DNA from 3 places in the Variovorax sp. CCNWLW235 genome. Region 2 is predicted to be linked to each of the others. Evidence: predicted binding sites of a transcription regulator. Region 2 holds the regulator's gene; each other region holds the start of a gene.
The links. Region 2 encodes HrcA, which represses chaperone genes, less so after heat shock. Its sites were predicted from a motif close to TTAGCACTCNNNNNNNNNGAGTGCTAA; they were not measured.
Positions count from the first base shown of each region.

Region 1: the regulator HrcA is predicted to act here: its motif matches at 3,288-3,314, upstream of rpoH (RNA polymerase sigma factor RpoH).
Region 3: the regulator HrcA is predicted to act here: its motif matches at 2,703-2,729, upstream of V9L21_RS00615 (co-chaperone GroES).

Region 1 covers NZ_JBBCBW010000016.1:102,783-110,603, reverse strand. The annotation lists gene V9L21_RS18130 (ATP-binding response regulator) at 67-1,830, opposite strand; gene V9L21_RS18125 (response regulator transcription factor) at 1,842-2,552, opposite strand; gene V9L21_RS18120 (Mpo1 family 2-hydroxy fatty acid dioxygenase) at 2,732-3,196, shown strand; gene rpoH (RNA polymerase sigma factor RpoH) at 3,343-4,284, shown strand; gene V9L21_RS18110 (DNA alkylation repair protein) at 4,344-5,186, opposite strand; gene V9L21_RS18105 (SCO family protein) at 5,206-5,823, opposite strand; gene cyoE (heme o synthase) at 5,841-6,746, opposite strand; gene V9L21_RS18095 (COX15/CtaA family protein) at 6,743-7,821, opposite strand, start outside.
Region 2 covers NZ_JBBCBW010000001.1:473,662-481,482, reverse strand. The annotation lists gene V9L21_RS02420 (dynamin family protein) at 1-384, shown strand, start outside; gene mutY (A/G-specific adenine glycosylase) at 422-1,456, shown strand; gene rapZ (RNase adapter RapZ) at 1,485-2,360, opposite strand; gene recN (DNA repair protein RecN) at 2,360-4,039, opposite strand; gene V9L21_RS02400 (NAD kinase) at 4,041-4,952, opposite strand; gene hrcA (heat-inducible transcriptional repressor HrcA) at 4,981-5,988, shown strand; tRNA gene V9L21_RS02390 (tRNA-Ile) at 6,021-6,097, shown strand; tRNA gene V9L21_RS02385 (tRNA-Arg) at 6,161-6,237, shown strand; gene V9L21_RS02380 (hypothetical protein) at 6,288-6,551, opposite strand; gene V9L21_RS02375 (hypothetical protein) at 6,743-7,192, shown strand; gene greB (transcription elongation factor GreB) at 7,333-7,821, shown strand, end outside.
Region 3 covers NZ_JBBCBW010000001.1:123,338-131,158, forward strand. The annotation lists gene V9L21_RS00605 (phospholipase D family protein) at 1-981, shown strand, start outside; gene V9L21_RS00610 (LysR family transcriptional regulator) at 1,104-2,120, opposite strand; gene V9L21_RS00615 (co-chaperone GroES) at 2,813-3,103, shown strand; gene groL (chaperonin GroEL) at 3,133-4,785, shown strand; gene xylB (xylulokinase) at 4,857-6,326, opposite strand; gene V9L21_RS00630 (AraC family transcriptional regulator) at 6,374-7,312, opposite strand; gene V9L21_RS00635 (carbohydrate kinase family protein) at 7,358-7,821, opposite strand, start outside.

The sequences.
Region 1 (7,821 bases), on a different contig from region 2:
GAGAGCATTGATGTGTGAGACCGCGCAAAGGTAAAGCGCGCCCCACCCGCACACCAGTGCCAAAGGTCATGTCGCGCCGGTGGGCGCGAGTTCACTCAGGGTTCGAAACAGCTTGCCGGCGTCGACCGGCTTGAACAGCACGGCCACGCCCGAGGCCCGCACGCGCTGCAAGCGTTCGGGCGCGGTTTCGCCGGTGACCAGCAGTAGCGGCATGTCGGTGCCGCGGCGCCGGCGAAGACGCTGGCCGGCGTCGAGCCCGTCGCTGCCCTCGGCCAGGCGGTAGTCGCACACCAGCAGGTCGAAGGGCCGCGCCTGGCCTTCCGCCCGCGCAAGGGCCTCTTCCGCCCGCGCCTCGTCGGCCACGGCCTCCACCTCGATGGACCAGGAGCGCAGCAGCTCGCTCATGGCCTCCCGGATCTCCGCCTCGTCGTCGACCAGCAGCACGCGTCGGGGCAGTGCCTGGGCGCTTGCGGCGCGCTGCCGGTGAGCCTCGGTGCCTTGCATGCTGGAAGCCGCCAGAGGCGCGGCGGCGGGCAGCACCACGCGGAAGTGGGTGCCCCGCCCCGGGCGCGAATGCACCTGCAGCGGATGGTCCAGCAGGCGCGACAGGCGCTGCACGATCGACAGGCCGATGCCCAGCCCCTGCGACCGGTCCCGGCCCGGGTTGCCGACCTGGTAGAACTCTTCGAAGATGCGGCCGATCTGCTCGGGCGCGATGCCGACGCCGGTGTCGCGCACTTCGATCCACACGGCATCGCCGCGCGCCCGCGCCCTCACCGTCACGCCGCCGCTCACGGTGTACTTGAGTGCGTTGTCGATCAGGTTGGAGAGCATGCGGTGCAGCAGCTGCGGGTCGCTGCGCACCCACAATCCGCTCGCGCGCACGCGCAGCTGCAGCTCCTTCTGTTCGGCCTGCGGCGAAAACATGTGGTTGAGCGGCAGGAACAAGGCGTCGAGCTGCACAGCCCGGATCTCCGGCGTGACCACACCCGCGTCGAGCCGCGAAACATCGAGCATGGTGTCGAGCGAGGTGCCCAGCGCGTTCACCGCGCGCATCAGGCGCTCCGCGTGGGCGCCTTCGGGACGGCCGCGCAATTCGTTTTCCAGCGCGGCGCCGAACAGCGCAATGGCATGCAGCGGCTGCCGCAGGTCATGGCTGGCGCTGGCAAGGAAGCGGGTCTTTTCTTCGCTGGCGCGCTCGGTGGCGGCGATCTGCTCCTCCAGCCGCACGGCCAGTGCTTCCTTTTCGAAGCGCAGGGCCAGCGAATCCGCCAGCAGCTGGTGTTCCTGCACGCCCACGCGCAGCATCAGAACGAGATAGATCGTGGCAAAGGCCGCAAGAAAGAGATGGATGGAATCGCCCTGCCACGCCAGGGCAACGATCAGCCCGCCCATCATCGGCAGCGTGTGGCCGAACAGCGCCGCCTTCAGCGGCCGCAGCGATTGCACCGCGCGGGCGCAGTTGCCCATCATCACCACCATCAGCGCGGCGGTGACGGGCAGGTTGCCGGCCGGCACGAAGATCCACGGCGCGAGCGCATCGGCAAACCCGAGCAGCGTCACGATGCGGGTGATCTTGCGGGCCCACCAGGCGCTTTCCGCCGCCGGCACCGACGGGTTCCAGCGCGGCGTGAAATACATGCCCAGGTACAGCGCCAGGTGCAGCACGACGAACGGCAGCACCATGGGGTCGCCCAGTTGCAGGTACATGAACCCGCCGAGCACCAGAACGAAAACCAGGCGAGCCAGGAACGTCGCCTTGTAGTTGAAGTACACCGAAGCCACGTGCTCGCGCAGCACCCGCTGGCTCAGCGGCGTGTCGGCGGCCATGGGCGGCGGGCTCAACGCAGGCTGCTGATCAATTGCGCACGCGAACGCACGCCGAACAGCAGCAGGATGGTCGATACGTGGTTCTTCACCGTGCCTTCGCTCAGGTTTGCTATCTGGGCAATTTCCTTGTTCGCCTTGCCTTCGAGCACCCACTGCAGCACCTGCATCTGGCGCGGGGTGAGTTCCTGCCAAGCGCTGGCGTGGGCCGTTTCGGCGTAGCTGCCGAGCGCCTTCATGACGGGAGGAGGCGCTATTGGCCCTGCACCAGCGTCGAGCAGGCCGCAGGCGCGGATAAAGCCCACCACCTCTTTCAGATCCGCCGACTTGGGGAGGAACGCGCTCGCACCCAGGGCCACCGCGCCTTGGGCCAGCGACGTGTTGCCCGTGCCAGAAAGCACGACGATGCGGGCCGCCGGGTAGCGCAGGCGAAATTCGGCCAGGCCGCTGAGGCCATGGGTGTCGGGTAGCGCCAGGTCCAGCAGCACCAGGCCGATGGCGTCCCGATGCTCTTCGTAGAGCGCCAGCGCACGAGCCACATTGCCGGCTTCGAATACCTCGATGCTCGCGCCGGAAGACGCGGCCTGTGCCTGCACCAGTGCGCGCACGCCGAGCCGCAGCAGATCGTGGTCGTCCACCACCAGGATGGCAGTGGGCGGGCGGGCGGGGCCGGGTTCCACGGTCGAAGGCGACGAAGGGGATGAAGATTCGAGCGGAAGAGCCACGCAGCCGATCTTAGCGACGCCCCGAGTGCGGAACAGTGCCCTAAGTCATGACCCGCGGTTGCGAAAAGCAGGAAGGTTTTGCTACTTTTTCCATAGCACTTGCCGCGCTTGCCATCGCCTGCCGGCGGAGGCACCATGCAGGTACATCGCCGTACCGAGCGACGCTTTGGAGACAGAAAATGATGCACACCGCCGATGCCCCCGCCGCAGCGGGCGACCGCAAGGTCGACCGGCTGCTTGCCCACTATGGCGAAAGCCACCGCAATCCCACCAACGAGCTGATTCACTTCGTCGCGATCCCGGCCATCATGCTGAGCATCGTCGGCCTGCTGTATGCGCTGCACCCTTGGGTGGCGTACGGCTTCGTGGCGGCGAGCCTCGTCTACTACGCCACCCTGCGTTCGGCGGCCTTCCTGATCACCATGCTGGCCGGAACGGCCCTGGTGCTGGCGGCGGTTCAGGCCATGGGCACCCTTGTGCTGCCGATTTCCGCCGCCATCTTTGTGGTGGCATGGATCTTCCAGTTCATCGGCCACAAGATCGAAGGCAGGAAACCTTCGTTCTTCGAAGACATCCAATACCTCTGGGTGGGGCCGCTGTTCGTACTCTCGAGGCTGTTTTTGCGCCTGGGTATCCGCTGGTAAGCCCCGGGTCGGACGCCGCCTCGGGCCGCACCGCCCTCTTGCCGACAGCTTTGGCTATCGCCCCGATAGAAACTTAGGGGGAACCCTTGGCTTAGCACTCCCTCTAATCGAGTGCTAATATGCCCGATACAAAGGAGTTTCCCCTGATGACCACGCTGTCTGGAGCCTCTGCCAACCAGCTCGCCGTCGCCAATCCATGGTCGATGGTGCCGCCGCTGGGCAACCTGGATGCTTATATTTCGGCCGCCAACCGCCTGCCGATGCTCACGCTCGAAGAAGAGCAGGGCTTCGCACGCCGTTTGCGCGACCACAACGACCTCGAAGCGGCCGGTGCGCTGATCCTCTCGCACCTGCGCCTCGTGGTGTCCATTTCGCGCCAATACCTGGGTTACGGCCTGCCGCACGGCGACCTGATCCAGGAGGGCAACGTCGGCCTCATGAAGGCCGTGAAGCGCTTCGACCCCGACCAGGGCGTGCGGCTGGTGAGCTACGCCATGCACTGGATCAAGGCCGAGATTCACGAGTACATCCTGAAGAACTGGCGCATGGTCAAGGTCGCGACGACCAAGGCCCAGCGCAAGCTGTTCTTCAACCTGCGCTCGATGAAGCAGGGCTTCAAGGCCGATTCGGCCGCGGCCGACAACGGCACGCACCGCGACACGCTGAGCCCCGACGAGGTGTCGCAAATGGCGACCCGGCTCAACGTCAAGCCTGAAGAAGTGCTCGAAATGGAAACCCGCCTGTCGGGCGGCGACGTGCTGCTCGACCCGGGTCCGTCGGACGACGGCGATGAAGCCTTCGGCCCGATCGCCTACCTGGCCGACGCCACGCAGGAACCGACCGCCCTGCTCGAATCGCAGCAGCGCGACCGGCTCTCGAGCGACGGCATTGCCACCGCACTCGAGGCGCTGGACGAGCGCAGCCGCCGCATCGTGGAAGAGCGCTGGCTCAAGGTCAACGACGACGGTTCGGGCGGCATGACGCTGCACGACCTGGCGGCGGTGTACGGCGTGAGCGCCGAGCGCATTCGCCAGATCGAAGTCGCGGCCATGAAGAAGATGAAGAAGGCGCTGGCCGATTACGCGTAAGCCTCGCTCGGCTCTTCGCCTAGAAAAAAAGCCCGGCCATGCCGGGCTTTTTCATTCATTCATGCCTGCTTCGAAAGGGTTCGCAGCGCGCGCTTGGCGATGTACCGGGTTGCCGGCGTGTCCGACTCATCGATCCAGCGCGTGCAAAGCCGGTCGACCCACTCCGGCTGGGTCTTGCTCGCGTCGTTGAGCCAGTTGGCCACCGAGTTCTGCACATAGCGGCTGGTGTCGGCGCGCAGCGGCTCAATGAGCGGCAGCGCGCGCCAGGGCTCGGCCTTGAGCGCCTCGATCTGCGCGCACCACACGCCGCGCGGGCGCGTGAGTTCGCTGGCAAAGCGGCGGATGTTCGGGTCGGCATCGGCCACCCATGGCTGCAGCAGCGCCAGCGACTCGTCGAGCGAGGCAATGACCGCTTCGCGCACCGCCATCCAGGCGATTTCGCGCACGCCGAAGTGCGGATCGGCGGCGAACCGGTGCACCGCCTGCAGCTGCGCCGCCAGTGGCAACCCGGAAAGCGCCACCCACTGCGCGGCCCAGCAGCGCGCCACGTCGCTGGCGTGGGTGGCCAGCCGGTGCGCGACGGCATCGCGCTCGGCATGCAGCGCCGCCAGGTCGTAGAGCGCACGCGCAATGTGGCCGTGCCGCTGCATCGGCTTGAAGGCGCCGAGCATGGCGAGCGTGTCGGCCAGCCGCTCGCTCGCCGGATCCAGGCCGATATGGCCCGCAACGCTGCGCGCAAGCTGCGGCAGCTCCAGCGCCAGGAATTCGTTGAGGTTGACGGTCTCGAGCAAACCGTCGTTCAGCGCGCGCAGCACCTCGGGCGGAATGAGCGCAATGCGGAACGCGCCCTTGCGCGTCTTCAGGTGATCGACCGGCGCGAAGGCAACAACGGCAGCGTCCATCGGCTGGTTGAATGCCCGTTCAGGCCTTGAGCAGCGCCTTCACGTCGGACACCATGGGCGCCACGCCGGTGCCGTAGCGTGCGTAGAGCCGCACGCGGCCCTCGGTGTCGTAGACGAAGCTGGCCGCCGAATGGTCCATCGAGTAGCTGGTCGGGGTCTTGCCCTCGACCTTCTTGTAGTAGACCTTGAAGTCCTTGGCGGTCGCGGCGAGCTGCTCGGGCGTGGGAATCAGCGCGACGAAAGCCGGATCGAACGCGCCCATGTAGGCCTTGAGCACCTCGGGCGTGTCGCGCGCCGGATCAACCGTGACGAACACCACTTGCAGCTTGTCGCCGTCGCTGCCGAGCTGCTGCTTGACCTGGGCCATTTCGGTCATGGTGGTCGGGCACACGTCCGGGCATTGGGCGTAGCCGAAGAACAGCACCACCACCTTTCCCTTGAAGTCGGCCATGGTGCGGACCTTGCCGTCGGCGTCTTTCAGTGAAAAGTCCTTGGCGTAATCCGCGCCGGTGATGTCCACCGCGTTGAAGCTCGGCTTGGGTTCGCTGCAGGCCGAAAGCCCCAGGCCGAGGGTGGCGGCAGCGCCGGCCCATCCCGCACTGCCAACGATCAACCTGAGAGCATTTCGCTTGTTCATGGATACGGACATTTCGATCAGCGGAGATAGTGGTCGACGAGCAATGCCGCGAAGAGCACGCTCAGGTGAATGAGCGAAAACCGGAAGGTCTTGCGCGCCAGCGCGTCGGAGTAATTGCGCCAGAGCGCAAAGGCATAGCCCGTGAAACCGATGCTCACGCCCACCGCCACCGCCAGGTAGAGCCAGCCGCTCATGCCGTAGATGAATGGCATCAGGCAGGCCGCGAAAAGGATGAAGGTGTACAGCAGCACCTGCAGCCGCGTGAACTCGTTGCCGTGCGTCACGGGCAGCATCGGCAGGCCGGCCTTGCGGTAATCCTCGACACGGTAGAGCGCCAGCGCCCAGAAGTGGGGCGGCGTCCACAGGAAGATGATGAGAAAGAGGATCAGCGCCTCGGGGCCCACATCGCCCGTCATCGCTGCCCAGCCCAGCACCGGCGGCATTGCGCCCGAGGCGCCGCCGATCACGATGTTCTGCGGCGTCAGCGGCTTGAGGATGACGGTGTAGATCACCGCGTAGCCGACGAAGGTCGCAAAGGTCAGCCACATGGTGAGCGGGTTGACCTTGAACCACAGCAGCGCCGAGCCGGCCACGCACAGCAGCGCGGAGAACACCAGGGCCTGCAGGTCGCTGAGCTGGCCGCGCGCGGTGGGGCGCCACGCAGTGCGCTTCATCTTGGCGTCGATGCCCTTTTCGACCAGGCAGTTGAACGCCGCCGCCGCACCCGCGACCAGCCAGATGCCCGCGCACGCCAAGAGGGCGCGCTGCACGTCCGGCCATGTCGGCGCACCGGGTACGGCCAACACCATGCCGATGAGGGCGCAGAAAACGATCAGCTGCACCACGCGCGGCTTGGTCAGCGCATAGAACTGGCGCAGCACGTTGGCGGTGCTCGCCTGCTCCACGGAAATCGGCGTGCTCACGCGGTGGCTCCCCTCTGGTTGTCGTGCAGGGCGCCGGGCGCCTTGTCTTTATTGTGTACGGTGGCGGCAGCGGTTCCGCGGCGGCTTTCGCAAATCGCCCAGGTCAGCACCACGGCCAGCGCCGCGGCGCCGCCGGTGTGCAGCACGGCGGCCGCGAGCGGCCAGCCGAGCAGCACGTTGCCCAGGCCCGTGGCAAGCTGGAGCAAGGCCAGGCCCGCGAGCCATCCGGCTTGAGGCCGCAGCGGCTCGATGCGGCGCAGGCGCCACGCGAGCACGCCCAGCGCGGCAAACACCGCGTAGGCCATCAACCGGTGCGCATAGTGAATGGCGGTAAGCGCCGAAAAATCGAGCGGAGCGCCGCTGCCGGTCACGCCAAGGTGGCGCCAGATTTCGAAGCCCTGCGCAAAGTTCATCGGCGGCCACCAACTGCCTTGGCAGGTCGGAAACTGGGTGCAGGCCAGCACGGCGTAGTTGGTGCTGACCCAGCCGCCGAGTGCAATCTGCAGCAGGAGCAATGCAGAAGTGGCAAGCAACCCGTTGCGCATTGCGGGCGATACAGCAGTGGGTAGCCGGTCCGCGGCGGCCTGCCGGTAGCGCACGGCCTGGATGCATAGCAGCACGAGCAGCACCACAGCGCCCAGCAAGTGAAGCGTGACGATGGCGGGAAAGAGCTTCCAGGTTACGGTCAGCGCGCCGAATGCACCCTGCAGGCAGACCCAGACCAGCGTTACCGCCGGCCACCACGCGCTGAGCGTGGCGTGTTCGCCCTCCGCCGGCACGGGCAGGCGGCGCTGGCGCCGCCGCACGACCCAGGTGGCTCCCGCAAGCGTCAGGATGAGCACGCCCACGCCGGTGGCGAGATAGCGGTGGACCATCTCGACCCATGCCTTGCTGTGCGTGACCGGGCCGGTCGGCTGGGCCGACTGCGCCATCGCAATCTCGTGGCGCGCGCCGACCGGGCTCGCGTTGCCGTAGCAGCCGGGCCAGTCAGGACAGCCCAGGCCCGAATCGGTGAGCCGCGTGAAGGCGCCGAAGAGCGTGAGGTCGAAAGTGAGGAACAGCGTGAGCACGGTGA
Region 2 (7,821 bases):
AGCCACATCCACTACCTGAGCGTCGGCAATCTGCTGAGGCTCGCGCAGGCGGACTTTTGCGACAAGCTGGTGCGTGCGCTCGCCAGCCGGCTGCGGCTGGTCAACGAAGCGGCCATGACCGAGGTCGAGCGCTGGAGCAAGGGTGCCAGCGCACAGATCGACGCACAGCTGAAGGAGCGCCGCCGCACTTTCAGCAAGCGCATCGAGGCGATCGAGCGCATCCAAAATGCGGCCGGCAACCTCGACGAACGCCTGCTGGAGCTTGCCGCGCAAGAGAGCAGCCTGGCCGAACTGCATCTTCGGCTGCAGGAATTCACTTCGATGATCGCGCAACAGGGAAGGCCGGCCGCTGCGGCCGCCATCGGCGAACTGCGTGCAGCCTGATTGCCCGCCGACCGGCGGCGCGACGCAGGAGTTGCACGTGCCGCTCGATTTTGCGCAGCGCATCGTGGCCTGGCAGCGCAGCCACGGGCGCAGCGAGCTGCCGTGGCAGAACACGCGCGATCCGTACCGCGTGTGGCTGTCGGAGGTCATGCTCCAGCAGACCCAGGTTTCGACGGTGCTCGGTTACTTTGCGCGCTTTCTCGAACGTTTTCCGACCGTGCGGGCTTTGGCCGATGGCACCGAAGACGAGGTGTTCGGACTCTGGAGTGGCCTGGGCTACTACAGCCGCGCGCGCAACATGCACCGCTGCGCCCAAGAGGTGGTTGCGCGCTTCGGCGGAGAGTTTCCGCGGACCGCGGCAGAGCTCACCACGCTGCCTGGCATCGGCCGCTCCACCGCATCGGCGATCGCGGCCTTCTGCTTCGGCGAGCGCGTAGCGATTCTCGACGGCAACGTGAAGCGCGTGCTGACACGCGTGCTCGGCTTCGGCGGAGACATGTCTTCGTCGGCGCAGGAGCGCGCGCTGTGGGACCGGGCCACGCAGCTGCTGCCGCCTGACGGGCAGAAGGAAGCGATTGCGGGCTACACGCAGGGCGTGATGGATCTGGGCGCCACGGTTTGCCTGCCGCGCAAGCCGAGCTGCATGATCTGCCCGGTGAACAGCATCTGCACTGGCTTGCGCGAGGGCCAGCCGGAGCGCTATCCCGTCAAGACCCGCAAGCTCAAGCGCAGTGCCCAGTCGCTCTGGACGCTGCTGGCGCGCGATGCGCAAGGCCGCGTCTGGCTTGAAAAGCGTCCCGCCAAGGGGATCTGGGCCGGCCTCTATTGCCTGCCGGTGTTCGAGAGCCGCGAAGACTTGCTGGCCGCACTGCCGCCGGCCGCGCAGCGCAAGGCCCAAGACCTGCAGCCCTTCGTGCACGTGCTGACCCACAAGGACTTGCATCTTCACCCGGTGATGCTTCAGGGCGGCCAGCCGCAAAGCGAGACCGCGCGCTGGGTGGAGGCAGAGGAGTGGGGGCGGCTCGGGTTGCCGGCGCCGATGCGCAAGCTGCTGGAAAGCAGCGCAGGCTAGCTTCGAGAGCTGCCGGCTGTGGGCGAGTTCAGATCGCGTCCAGCTCGCGGTGCCGCTTGAGGGCACCCCAACGCGCGCCAAAGGCACGTGCCAGCTGTTCGACCAGGAACACCGAGCGGTGTTGGCCGCCGGTGCAGCCGATGGCCACCGTCACGTAGCTGCGATGGTCTCGCGCCAGCGCATCCAGCCAGCGCGAAAGAAACTGCTCGATGTCGTCGTACATGCGTGCCACGTCTTCATGCTCGCGCAGCCATTCGACCACTGGCGCGTCGCGGCCGGTGAGCGGCCGCAAGGTGGGCACGTAATGCGGATTGGGGAGCATGCGCACGTCGAACACGTAGTCGGCGTCCAGCGGCACGCCGCGCTTGAAAGCGAACGATTCGAACACCAGCGTCAGCGCGCTTTGCGGCGCGGAAATCAGCGCCTTGATGTAGCTCTGGAGCTGCGCCGGCCGTATCAGGCTGGTGTCGATCACGTCGGCGCCATCGCGCAGGTCGGCCAGCAGCTCGCGCTCCAGTTCGATGGCCTGTATCAGCGCGCGCTCCTGCTCGGGCGCGTCGGTGCGGCCCTCCTGGCGCGACAGCGGATGCCGCCGACGGGTTTCCGAATAGCGCCGCAGCAGGGCATCGGTGGTGGCGTCGAGAAACAGCGAACGCAGCGAAACACCGTCGTGCCGCAACGCTTCGAGCTGCTGCGGAACGATCGGCAGCGACACGCCGCTGCGCACGTCCATGGCAATGGCAACGCGCTTGGCTTCCTGCTCGTGCTGCAGCGCGATGAAGGGTGTCAGCAACTCGGGCGGCAGGTTGTCGACGCAGTAGTAGCCCGCGTCTTCCAGTGCATGCAATGCGACGGATTTGCCTGAACCCGACATGCCGGTGATGAGCACCAGATCGAGGTTCATCACAGCGTCGCCGAAGTCTTGTGGCCCAGCATTTCGCGGGCATGCGCCAGCGAAGTGTGCGAAACCTTCTCGCCGCCGAGCATGCGGGCGATTTCCCGCGCGCGGTTCTCGTCGTCCAGGCGCGAAACGCCGCTTTCTGTGCGCGGGCCGTCCTGGCCGGCCGCGGCCGTCTGGCGCTTGGCCACCACCAGGTGGTGATCGGCGCACGCAGCCACCTGCGGCAGATGCGTAACGGCCAGGACCTGGCGGTCGCGCCCGAGTTGCTTCATGAGGCGCCCCACGGTCTCGGCGACAGCCCCGCCCACGCCGGCATCGACCTCGTCGAAGATCAGCGTCTGCGCGGCGCCAAGCTGGCTTGTGGTGACCGCAATGGCCAAGGCAATGCGGGAAAGCTCACCGCCCGAAGCCACCTTGCCGATGGGACGGGGCGTGCTGCCCGGATGGCCGCTCACCAGAAAGGCGACGTCTTCGAGCCCCGCGCGGCCCGGCTGCGCCAGCGGCTGCAGTTCGACTTCGAACCGGCCGCCCTGCATGCCCAGCCCCTGCATGGCTTGCGTGACCGCTTCGGACAGGCGCGGCGCGGCCTGCTTGCGCGACTTGGCGAGCGCCTTGGCCTCCTTCATGTAGGCCTGCTGTGCAGCCTGTTCGGCGCGCTCCAGGCCTTCGAGATCGCTTTGTGCGTCCAACGCCTTCAACTCGGCTTGCCATCCCGCCAGCAGCGCGGGCAGGTCGTCGGGCGTGCGCTTGTAGCGGCGCGCCAGCGACATCCACAACCCCATGCGTTCGTCCAGTTCGGCAAGGCGCTGCGGATCGGCTTCGGCGTCGCGCAGGTAGCCGTGCAGCGAATGCGCGGCGTCGGAGGCCTGCGCCACGCTGGAGGCCAGCACTTCGCCGAGCGCACGGAATTCGGGCTCGATGTGCTCGCAGTTCTGCAGCAGCGTCACCGCGCGCGCGAGCGCCGCAAGGGCGCCGTTGTCGTCGTCTTCGAGCGCCTGGCTTGCGCCTTGCGCCGCGTCGATCAAAGCCTGCGCGTTCGAAATGCGCGCGTGGTTGGTCGAGAGCTCTTCCCACTCGCCTTCGGCGGGCGCCAGCTTCATCACTTCGGCAATCTGCCATTGCAGCCGTTCGCGCTCGCGCTGCAGCGAATCTTGTGCAGAGCGCGCGTTGTCGAGTGCGGAGATTGCCTGCCGCCAGCCGTGCCAGGCCGCGTCGAGCGCATCGGTGCGCACGCCGGCATAGGCGTCGAGCAGGCCGCGCACGGCCTCGGGGCGCGTCAGGCTTTGCCACGCATGCTGGCCGTGAATGTCGAGCAGGCGGTCGCCGAGCTCCCGCAACTGCGTGGCCGTGGCCGGGCTGCCGTTGATCCAGCCGCGGCTGCGGCCTTGCAGGTCGACAGTGCGGCGCAGCAGCAGGGCGTCGCCGGATTCGAATCCGCCTTCGTCGAGCCAAGCCGCAAAGGCCGGGTCGGCGTCGAACTCGGCGCTCACGTCCAGGCGTTCGGCGCCCTCGCGCACCGCGCCTGCATCGGCGCGGTTGCCGAGCGCCAGCTGAAGCGCGTCGATCAATATGGATTTGCCCGCGCCGGTTTCGCCGGTGAGCACCGTAAAACCGGCGGACAAGTCGAGTTCGAGTGATCGCACGATCACGAAGTCGCGCAGTGCGATGCGTCGCAGCGCCATCTCAGGAGCCCCCTTCGTTCCAATGAAGTTTCTTGCGCAGCGTGTCGAAATAGCTCCAGCCCCGCGGGTGCAGAAAGCGCACCCGGAAGTCGGAGCGCCGCACCACTACCCGATCGCCGATGGCGAGCGAGGCCAGGGACTGCATGTCGAAATTGGCGCTGGCGCCGCGCCCCGACACCAGCTCGATCACGATCTCGTCCGCGTCGGGCAGCAGCACCGGGCGGTTTGACAAGGTGTGCGGTGCAATGGGCACCAGCACCCACCCCGGTACCGCCGGATGCAGCAGCGGCCCGCCGGCCGACAGCGCGTACGCCGTCGAGCCTGTGGGAGATGCAATGATCAGCCCGTCGGCGCGCTGGTTGGCCACGAAGTGCCGGCCCACCGACACCCGCAACTCGACCATGCCCGAGGTGGAGTCGCGGTTGACCACCACATCGTTCATTGCCAGCGCATCGAACACCGACACACCGTCGCGCATGACCTGCGCATGCATGAGGCTGCGGTGGTCTTCCTCGTACTCGCCGGCCAGCATGGGAATCAGCGTGGCCTGGTAGTTGTCGAGCGGAATGTCGGTAATGAAGCCGAGCCGGCCGCGGTTGATGCCGATCAGCGGAATGCCGTAGGACGCCAATTGCCGGCCAATGCCCAGCATGGTGCCGTCGCCCCCGACCACCAGGCCAAGGTCGCAGCGCTGCCCGATTTCTTCCACGCTCAGCGGCTGGTAGCGGCCGCCCACGCTCGCATCCGCGTCGGCCTCCTCAGCGGCGGATTTTTCGACGAAAACCGTGCACCCTTGCGATTCCAGGAAGGCGCCAATATCTTCCATGACGCCGTCGCGCGCGTCCGCTTGCGCCCGGGCGCCTGAAGCCTGGTATTTGCCGATCAGGGCGACGTTGCGGAAGCGGGAAGTCATGTACAAATTACAACACTAAAATCTTGCAATGCTGGACGACCGTGCCAAGTTGCTCCTCAAGACATTGGTGGAGCGTTACATCGCCGAAGGCCAACCGGTCGGGTCGCGGACTTTGTCGCGCGCGCCGGGGCTGGACCTTTCGCCCGCGACCATCCGCAACGTCATGTCCGACCTCGAGGCGCTGGGGCTGATTGCCAGCCCGCACACCTCCGCCGGCCGCATTCCCACAGCACGTGGCTACCGGCTTTTCGTCGACACCATGCTCACTGCCGAGCGCGAGCAGATGAGCGCGCCAAGCCTTGCGCCCGACCAACCGCAGAAGGTGATAGCCAACGCGGCCAGCCTGTTGTCCAACCTGTCGCAGTTCGTCGGCGTCGTCATGGCGCCTCGGCGGGCATCAGTGTTCAAGCAGATCGAGTTCCTGAAGCTTTCCGAGCGGCGGCTGCTGGTGATCATCGTCTCGCCGGACGGCGACGTGCAAAACCGGGTGATCTTTCCCGAGGCCGACTATTCGCAGTCGCAACTCGTCGAGGCGTCGAACTACATCAACGCCCACTATGCGGGGCTGACCATCGAGCAGGTGCGCGACCGGCTCCAGTCCGAGGTCGAAAAGCTGCGCGGCGAGATCGCCGCTTTGATGCAGGCCGCCGTCAAGGTCAGCTCCGAGGTGCTCACCGAAGCGCAGGAAGACGACGTTGTGATCTCCGGCGAGCGCAACCTGCTCTCGGTGACCGACTTTTCGAGCGACATGGGCCAGCTGCGCCGTGCCTTCGAACTGTTCGAACAAAAGGCGCAGCTCATGCGGCTGCTCGATGTGTCGAGCAAGGCGGAGGGCGTGCGCATCTTCATCGGCGGCGAGAGCCAGGTGGTGCCCATCGAAGAGCTTTCCATCGTCAGCGCCAACTACGAAGTCGACGGGCAGGTCGTGGGTACCCTCGGCGTCATCGGCCCGACCCGCATGCCTTACGAGCGCATGATCCAAATCGTCGACATCACCTCGCGCCTGGTCAGCAACGCGCTGAGCCACCGTAAGTAAGGCGCACGGCGAATAGAATCGGGGTCTCTCGTGGGCCGTTAGCTCAGTTGGTTAGAGCAGCGGACTCATAATCCGTTGGTCGATGGTTCAAGCCCATCACGGCCTACCACTTGCATTCATTTCCAACCTGATCCGGTTTGGGCCAAAAATGGATGCTATAATCGATAGCTGTGCGGCTGTAGCTCAGTTGGATAGAGTACTTGGCTACGAACCAAGGGGTCGTGGGTTCAATTCCTGCCAGCCGCACCACTCTCTTAAAGGGTTAGGACATTAACGTGTCCTAACCCTTTTTCTTTTGCCTATCGGCATGCCAAAGAGGGGCCTCCAGGCAAACTGGTCACGTCGATGGGATCTCTGCCGATGCTCGTGGCAAACCACCGAAAGGTGTTCGTCCGGTTGTCGCCGCGGCCCGTGGTTCGCACGAACAGATAGCCCGACGTCGCATTGCCCAAGCCGTCGACCGGAATGCCCGCGGCCCGAAGCGCCGCGACTTCGGCGCTGGCGCTCATGCCGAAGGGCAACTGCAACGTGATGGTCGCGTTATGAATGACCTGAGTGACCATTGCTTCCCACCAGAGTCCATAGAGCTCAGAGCTTCCCTCCCGCTCAACTCATCAGTAGCAAGCCTCGGGAATTAAGAATGTGACTTATTTCACGTGAAGACCAAAATGTTAACGTTTATTGATGTCGTAACAATTAGTCCGTAAGACATAGGTCGAACCCTGCCGGCCGGGGAAACGGCTTAGAGTGAATCATGGGTACTCACGCAAAAAGACTCGCATTTCCGCTCCTTTTCTTGCTGTTTTCGGCCACAGGTTCGACTTGGGCAGGAAAGATCACCTGCATTCCGGGCGCGAACAGCGGAACCGCCTCGTCCCTCAATTCGATCCGCAGGATTTCAATCGACGAGCACTCTCGTACCGTCAACATGGACGTCGTTCGCTCCAGGACGAAAGATACGGAAACCATGGGCAAGCTCAGGGCGGACCTGGTGAACATAGAAGAAAGCCAGTCCGGCGAGCCCGTCTATGTCTTCAACTCCATCCCGACGGTCGGGGTCGAAACCACGAGCCTCTTCAAGCTGTTCAAGACCACGGAGTGGCGCCTGATGAGCGCTGGCGTGACTTTCGTGAACAAGGTGCCCGCGCTGCGCGCCGTCGAGCAAAGCGTGGTTTTCGACTGCAAGCGCTCCGACCTGGGGTGAAGCAAGCCGGCCGGTACCCAGGAATCGTGCCCATGGATAGGGGCACAATATGTTGAACGGGCGACTCAGGAGTTCGCCGCACTTCATCATGAAGGCCTGCAATGAAAGTTGCGGGCCTTTTTAAATTCGGAGGTTTTGCCTTGAGCAAAGCATTCACCAAGGAAACAGACGCCGACGAAGACGACGACGGCGGCGAAAGCGCCGGCCCGGCGCTGCCCAGCGGAAGCAAGAACTACATCACGCCAGCGGGATATGCCCGGCTGCGCGATGAATTGCTGCAATTGATGGACGAAGAGCGCCCCAAGGTTGTCGAGGCGGTGCATTGGGCGGCCAAGAATGGCGACCGCTCGGAAAACGGCGATTACCTCTACGGCAAAAAGCGCCTGAGAGAAATCGATCGACGCATTCGCTTTCTGACCAAGCGGCTAGAAATTGCCGAGGTGACCGACCCCTCGGTGCACCACGGCAGCGATCAGGTTTTCTTTGGCGCCACGGTGCGCTATGCCGATGAAACGGGCGACGAGCGCAGTGTGACCATCCTGGGCATCGACGAGGCGGACAGCGCCCAGTCGCAGGTCAGCTGGATCTCGCCCATCGCGCGGGCCTTGCTCAAGTCACGCGAGGGCGAC
Region 3 (7,821 bases), 350 kb from region 2:
CTGCGCAGCGAGGGCGCCAACTTCATCGATTTCGAGCTGATCATGGCCGGGCCCGTGGTTCCGGAGGCGGCGCGCATCTTCGACACCTACTGGAACAGCGACGTGGTCTACCCGCTCCAGCGGATTGCCGGCGCCACCGACAGCCCGGAGGCGCCGAAAGCGGAGTTCGAAACCGCGACCTCGCCCATCCATGCGCCGCCGCTCTCCCCTCTTGCCGGCACCGACCTGCTGGGCGACGCGCCGCTCGGCGCGCAGCTTGCCGACATCGGCCGGGTGAAGTGGATGCGCGCCGAGGCCCATGCCGCGGCCGACAGCCCCAACAAGGCGCTGGGCACTCTTGCATCGCCGGCCGAATCGCTTGCGGCGCGGTTCCATGAAATGACCGCGGGCGCGCGCTCGGACGTGGTGGTGATCTCGCCCTATTTCATTCCGGGCGAGGACGGCATGGCGCGCATCCGGGAAGGCCGGGCGCGCGGCGTGCGCATGAGCGTCATCACCAATTCGCTGGCCGACAGCGACGAGCCGCTGGTGAACATCAACTACAACCGCTACCGCGTCGACATGCTGAAGCTGGGCGTGAACCTGTACGAGGTCAGCACCCAGCAGCTCAAGCGCAACCGCCAGTTCCGCACGCTGCTCAAGAAGGCGCGCGGGCGCCTTCACGCCAAGCTGGCCCTCGTCGACCGGGAATGGGTGTTGCTCGGTTCGATGAATCTCGACCCGCGCTCGGCGCGGCTGAACACAGAGTTCGGCGTTCGCGTGCGCAGCTTCGAGTTGAGCCAGGCGTTGCTGTACGCCTATCAGCTGGACGACATCGAAGGCGTCTACCGCGTGGTGCTCATGCCCGACGGCAAGAACGTGCAGTGGATCGGCACCGGAGACGTGGACAACGAGGTGCTCGACAGCGAGCCGGATTCCAGCCTGCTCACGCGCCTGCAACTGCTGCTGTTCTCCTGGTTTGTGCCGACAGACCAGCTGTAGCGCGCCGCGGCAAAGGGCCGCCATCGGCGGCACCTACAATGGAGAATGAGATTTGTTCCCAACAACTCCGCTCAAACGCACTACAGAATTCTCAATGGGATTCCGCACCCGATCGTCTTGCGTCATTGGCCTTGCATTTGAGTCGCCATCCGAAGCTCGACTTTGTCAGGGTTCGCGCCGCTGAACATTTCCGCGTCGCCTTCGGAAGCCGGTCCTTCCTGCTTTTGAGCCTGGATCGATTGCTCCAGCGCCTCGAAGATGAAATCGACGAAGGTCCTGATCTTTCGCGTATTGCGCCGCGCGGGCAGGTACATCAGATTCAATTCTTTGTGCATCAATTCGAGCGAAGGAAGCACCGAAACCAGAGCGCCGCTCCGGATCGCGCCTTCGGCACAAAGAAGGGGGATCAATGCAATGCCGCCGCCCGAGCAGGCAATTCTCTGCAGCAATTCGGGATCGTTGGCGCGAAACACGCCCGCGGCCTTGACGATGTATTCCTGATGCCGACCGGGGATGACCATTTCCATGGCCTGCCGTTCCGGCCCGCTGGTCAAAAAAGAATGCCCCGCGAGATCGTCCACCGAATTGATTGCAGGATGGCGACCTAGATACGAAGGCGCAGCGCACAAGACGCGGCCCAGCTTTTTGATGCGCCTGGCGACGAATTCTTCGCAGCCTTCTCGCCCTGCCCGGATCATCACGTCGGCATCTTCGCGAAACAGATCCACCCGGTCAGAGCTTATGTTGACGGTGAGCTTGAGCTGAGGATGCGCAGCCATGAAGCCCGCCAAGTGGGAACAGAGCAGTTCGCGCCCGACATAACCGGGAACCGAAATGCGCAGCCTTCCGGTCAGCGTTTCGTTGGTGTCGGAAAGCTGCGCCAGAGCCTGGTCCACCGCCTCAAGCACCTCTTTGGCGGTGGGCAGGAAAATGCGTCCTTCGCCGGTGAGCCCGAAGTGTCCTGCGCCCCGATGCAACAGCGCATGGCCGACCAAAACCTCCAGCCTCTTGAGTTGCCGGGACGCGGACGCCTTCGGCACCCCCAACGCGTCAGCTGCCTGCGTCAATCCTCCCATCTCGACGGCTTTAACAAAGAGCCGTACATCCGACATCAATAGATCCATGATTTCCGAAGCCAAGCGGAGCTCTTGCCCATTCCAGCTTCTCTTTCTGGGCCGGGTGCGTTAACTCGATAAAAAACACGCTGCGAATGAAAACAGCGGGAATACGGGTGCCAGATTTACTTTCGACGCCGAAACACTTCGATTGCTGACGATTAACTCCAAACCTCTTCGTCCCGCTCCGGCAATATGCGGCATGCATATTCCCCGTGAGTCGCAAAGCTCCGTCTTCATACTTGATAGACCGATCGGCATGGATCTAACTTCGGCCAAATTTGGTCGAAGTTCGTTCTCCCTATACCACCGCGCACTCAAATGGTGCCGATCACCAATGAAAAGTTATGTAAATCTTAAATGGGTTGTCTGACAACCTCTGGGAATTTTTCACATTTACATGAGATAGGGTTTTCCCGATGGGAAAAGTGTTGCTGGACAGTCACACGGTTTAATTGACCCGCGCCAAGCTACAGCCCTACGACCAGCTGCCTCAATCTCGGAAACCGAGAACTCGAAAGTTCGAGCTCGCATCAGGCAGCCGTTGTCAGCAACAGTGCCGGCGCTGCGCCCCTGCCCTTGAAACTCCCCCGATTGCCCTTATGATTAGCACTCGCTGCTGATGAGTGCTAACAAGCCTCGCTTCCAGTCGATGGGCCGCCGGTCTCCCCCGCTCGGCGCCCGACCACAACCCCGTTTCTTATCCAGGAGATGCAATGAAACTTCGTCCTTTGGCCGATCGCGTGATCGTCAAGCGTGTTGACAGCGAAACCAAGACCGCCTCCGGCATCGTCATTCCCGACGCAGCCGCCGAAAAGCCCGATCAGGGTGAAGTCCTGGCCGTGGGCCCGGGCAAGCGCACCGACAAGGGCGACCTGACCGCACTGACCGTCAAGGTCGGCGACCGCGTCCTTTTCGGCAAGTACAGCGGCCAGACCGTCAAGGTCGATGGCGACGAACTGCTGGTCATGAAGGAAGACGACCTGTTCGCGGTCGTCGAGAAGTAATCCATCCATCCCATTCGGAGTAATAAAACATGGCAGCAAAAGACGTAGTCTTCGGCGGTGAAGCCCGCGCACGCATGGTCGAGGGTGTCAACATCCTCGCCAACGCAGTCAAGGTGACCCTGGGCCCCAAGGGCCGCAACGTGGTGCTCGAGCGCTCGTTCGGCGCCCCCACCGTCACCAAGGACGGTGTGTCGGTCGCCAAGGAAATCGAACTCAAGGACAAGCTCCAGAACATGGGCGCCCAGCTCGTGAAGGAAGTGGCCTCGAAGACCAGCGACAACGCTGGTGACGGCACCACCACCGCCACGGTTCTGGCACAAGCCATCGTTCGCGAAGGCTTCAAGTACGTGGCCGCCGGCATCAACCCGATGGACCTGAAGCGCGGCATCGACAAGGCTGTGACGGCCCTGGTCGAAGAGCTGAAGAAGGCCTCGAAGCCCACCACCACGTCGAAGGAAATCGCACAAGTCGGCTCGATCTCGGCCAACAGCGACGAAACCATCGGCAAGCTCATCGCCGACGCGATGGACAAGGTCGGCAAGGAAGGCGTGATCACCGTTGAAGACGGCAAGTCGCTCGAAAGCGAACTCGACGTCGTCGAAGGCATGCAGTTCGACCGCGGCTACCTGTCGCCCTACTTCATCAACAACCCCGAAAAGCAATCGGCGCTGCTCGACAACCCGTTCGTGCTGCTGTTCGACAAGAAGATCAGCAACATCCGCGACCTGCTCCCCACGCTGGAACAAGTTGCCAAGGCCGGTCGTCCCCTGCTGATCATTGCCGAAGAAGTCGAAGGCGAAGCCCTGGCTACCCTGGTCGTGAACACGATCCGCGGCATCCTGAAGGTCGTGGCTGTCAAGGCTCCTGGCTTCGGCGACCGCCGCAAGGCCATGCTGGAAGACATCGCCATCCTGACGGGCGGCAAGGTCATCGCTGAAGAAGTGGGCCTGACGCTCGAAAAGGTGACGCTGGCCGACCTGGGCCAAGCCAAGCGCATCGAAGTGGGCAAGGAAAACACCATCATCATCGACGGCGCCGGCGCTGCTGCCGACATCGAAGCCCGCGTGAAGCAAGTGCGCGTGCAGATCGAAGAAGCCACGAGCGACTACGACCGTGAAAAGCTGCAAGAGCGCGTGGCCAAGCTGGCCGGCGGTGTTGCCGTGATCAAGGTTGGCGCCGCCACCGAAGTCGAAATGAAGGAAAAGAAAGCACGTGTGGAAGATGCATTGCATGCCACCCGCGCTGCAGTGGAAGAAGGCGTTGTGGCTGGCGGCGGCGTGGCTCTGCTGCGTGCCAAGCAAGCCGTGGGCGACCGCGTGAAGGGCGACAACGCCGACCAGGACGCCGGTATCAAGCTGGTGCTCAAGGCGATCGAAGCGCCCCTGCGCGAAATCGTGAACAACGCCGGCGGCGAAGCCTCGGTGGTGGTGAACGCTGTGTTGGCCGGCAAGGGCAACTACGGCTTCAACGCTGCGAACGACACGTACGGCGACATGCTCGAGCTGGGCATTCTGGACCCGACCAAGGTGACCCGCACCGCGCTGCAGAACGCAGCATCGGTTGCTTCGCTGCTGCTGACGACCGAAGCCATGGTCGCCGACGCACCGAAGGAAGAAGCCGGTGCTGGCGGCGGCATGCCCGACATGGGCGGCATGGGTGGCATGGGCGGCATGGGCATGTAATGCCCGGCTGAGCTCTGCTCACCAAAACAAAAAGGGCCGCGCAAGCGGCCCTTTTTTATTGCGCGGTACGTTTATCGAAACTGGTCGTGCAGCGCCATGTAGAGCACCTGGAACCGCGCATGCCGCGTCTTGTGCGAGCCGTTCCCTTCGACCGAGGGCGCCAGTTGCTGCTTGACCGGCGGCAGCGTGCACACCTCGGCCACAGCGCCACCGTCAGCCAGCCACGCAAGCCGCGCCGCGCCCAGTGCGCCGCCCGTCTCGCTGCCCGCATAGAGCGTGAGCGGCACCTGGAAGATGTCGGCCAGCAGCTGGCCCCACCACACGCTGCGCGCACCTCCGCCGACCAGCGCCACTTCGCGCAACGGCATGTCGGCAGGCAGGCGCAAGGTGTCGAAGCCGTCGCGCAGCCCGAAGCTCACGCCCTCGACCACGGCATAGGCGATTTCCGCCGGACCGTGCGCATGCGTCAGGCCGAACAGCGCGCCCTGCGCATTGGGGTTGTTGTGCGGCGAGCGTTCGCCCGAAAGGTACGGCAGGAACAGCGGGCAACGCCCGCGCTGTGCCGGTGCGACCGACGCTGCCGCTTCGAGCAGCGCCGCCTCGTCGTTGAACTTGAATGTCTTGGCAGCCCAGCTCACCGCGCTCGCGGCCGAGAGCATCACCGACATCTGGTGCCAGCGCCTGGGCAGCGCATGGCAGAACGCATGCATCGCCTGCGCAGGGTTCGGCAGAAAGCGGTCGGTCGAGACGAACACCACGCCCGATGTGCCGAGCGACACGAAGCCCTGCCCCGGCTCCACCAACCCCATGCCCACCGCGCTGGCGGCGTTGTCGCCCGCGCCGCCGGCAATGAGTACCGAGCCGTTGCCCACGCCCCAGCGCGCGGCCAGCTCGGGCTTGAGCTGCGCCGACACTTCGCTGCCTTCGACCAACCGGGGCATGTGCTCGCGCGTCAGCCCCGTGGCCGCGAGCAGTTCGTCGGACCAGTCGCGCGCACCCACGTCCAGCCACAGCGTGCCGGCCGCATCGGACATTTCGCTGACGGCCTCGCCGCTGAGCATGAAGCGCAGCCAGTCTTTCGGCAGCAGCACGCGCGCCACGCGATTGAAGATTTCAGGCTCGTGCTCGCGCACCCACAGCAGCTTGGGCGCGGTAAAGCCGGGCATCGCCAGGTTGCCTGCGATTTCGCCCAGGCGCGGCACGGCGCGCGTGAGCGCCTCGCATTGCGCACCGCTGCGGCCGTCGTTCCAGAGAATGGCGGGACGCAGCACCTCGCCCGCCGCGTCGAGCAGCGTGGCGCCATGCATCTGGCCCGACAGGCCGATGCCGCGCACGGCGCGCAGCGCCTCGGGCTGCGTCTTCCGCAGCTCGGCCATCACTTGCTCCAGCGCCTGCCACCATTGGCTTGGCGCCTGCTCCGACCAGAGCGGTTGCGGCCGTTCGACCGTGAGCGATGCGCGTGCCACGCCCACGATGCGGTGATCGTCGGCAAGCAGCAGCGCCTTGAGCTCGGACGTGCCGAGGTCGAGTCCCAGATACAAGATAGTGCTCCCTGATTGCGCCTTGAATGCCGGCTGTTGCCTTGAACTCAGCCGAACCGCGTATCGGCCTGGCGTCTGAATTCGCTCGGCGTCATGCCCTTGATTTCGAGAAAACGCCGGTTGAAGTTGGCCACGTTGTTGAAGCCCACCTGGTAGCAGATGTCGGTCACGTAGTGGTCGGTCTGCATCAGCAGATGGCAGGCGCTATTGATGCGCACGCGGTTGACGAAGTCGGTAAAGCTGTTGCCGGTGGAGCGCCGGAAGAAGCGGCTGAAGCGGCTCTCGCTCATGCCGAGCTCGGCCGCCACGTCCGACATGGAAATCGGCTCCGCCAGGTTGGCGGTGATGCGGTTGACGATGTCGTTGATCTGGTCGACCTGCGCATCGCCCTCGATGCCCTGCGCACCCTGCATTTGCACGCTCGAGAGCAGCCGGTAGTCGGTGCACTGCGCAAGGTCGGCCATGAACTCGAAGAACAGCCCGAGCCGGCGCACGCCGCGCGCGGCCTTGATGTTGTCCCAATGCGTTTGCGCCTGCTGCGACATGCCGAAGAACTCGATGCCGTGACGGGCCCGCTCGAGCAGCTGCATCACTTCTCGCAGTTCCGGAATCCCGGCCGCGGCGCTCTCGATGGGTTCGTGGCGGAACTGGATCACCCGGTCGCGCCCCTCGGCGCCCCCTTCGGGCACGTCCAGCGAGATCCAGTTGTGCGGCAGCCGCGGCCCGCAGAGCACCAAGTGCCCCGGCTGGAACGGCCCGATCCAGTCGCCGACGAAAGCCTTGCCCGACGTCTCCGTGATCAGGTGAAGCTCGTAGTCTTCATGAAAGTGCCATCGCACCAGCGGGCTCGGAAAGCCGTGCGCAAGGCAGCGCACCAAGCCGGTTTCGGGGGCCTCGTAGCCCAGCGACGGGGAGCGCGCAATGTCGCGCTCCAGCTCGGGGTGGCGCTGACGGGGAATCGCGCGTTTGCGGGTGGACGTTGTCATGGCAGCACGAGGTCAGGACCGGGACGCGGCAGGTTCATTGTCCTGCTACGCAAGTGCGGCCTCAACCGCTTGGAGCGTGGGTGGATCGGCGCCTTCGCGGGTGCAGTTCAGCGCAGCGGCCGTGGCGGCAAAGCGCATCACCTCGCGCCAGGCCTCGTCGCTCAGCTCGCCAAGCTGGGCCGGGTGCCCCACGCCGTGCGCAAGCAGCGACACGGAGAGACCGGCTGTGAAGGTGTCGCCCGCGCCAATGGTGTCGACCACCTCCACGCGGGGCGCCGCCACGGTCAGCGGTTCGCGCCCGGTGCGCCAGAGCGTGGCGCCGGCGCCGCCGCGCGTGACGATGACCGCATGCACGCCGGCCTGCAGGCACTCCGCCGCCAGTGCGTCGACTGGCCGGCCGGGCGCGAGCAGTTCGGCATCCTCGTCGCTGAGCTTGACCATGTCAGCCATTGCAAGCCACTCCATGACGCGCGTGCGATAGGCCGGCATATCGGAAATCAGGCTCGGCC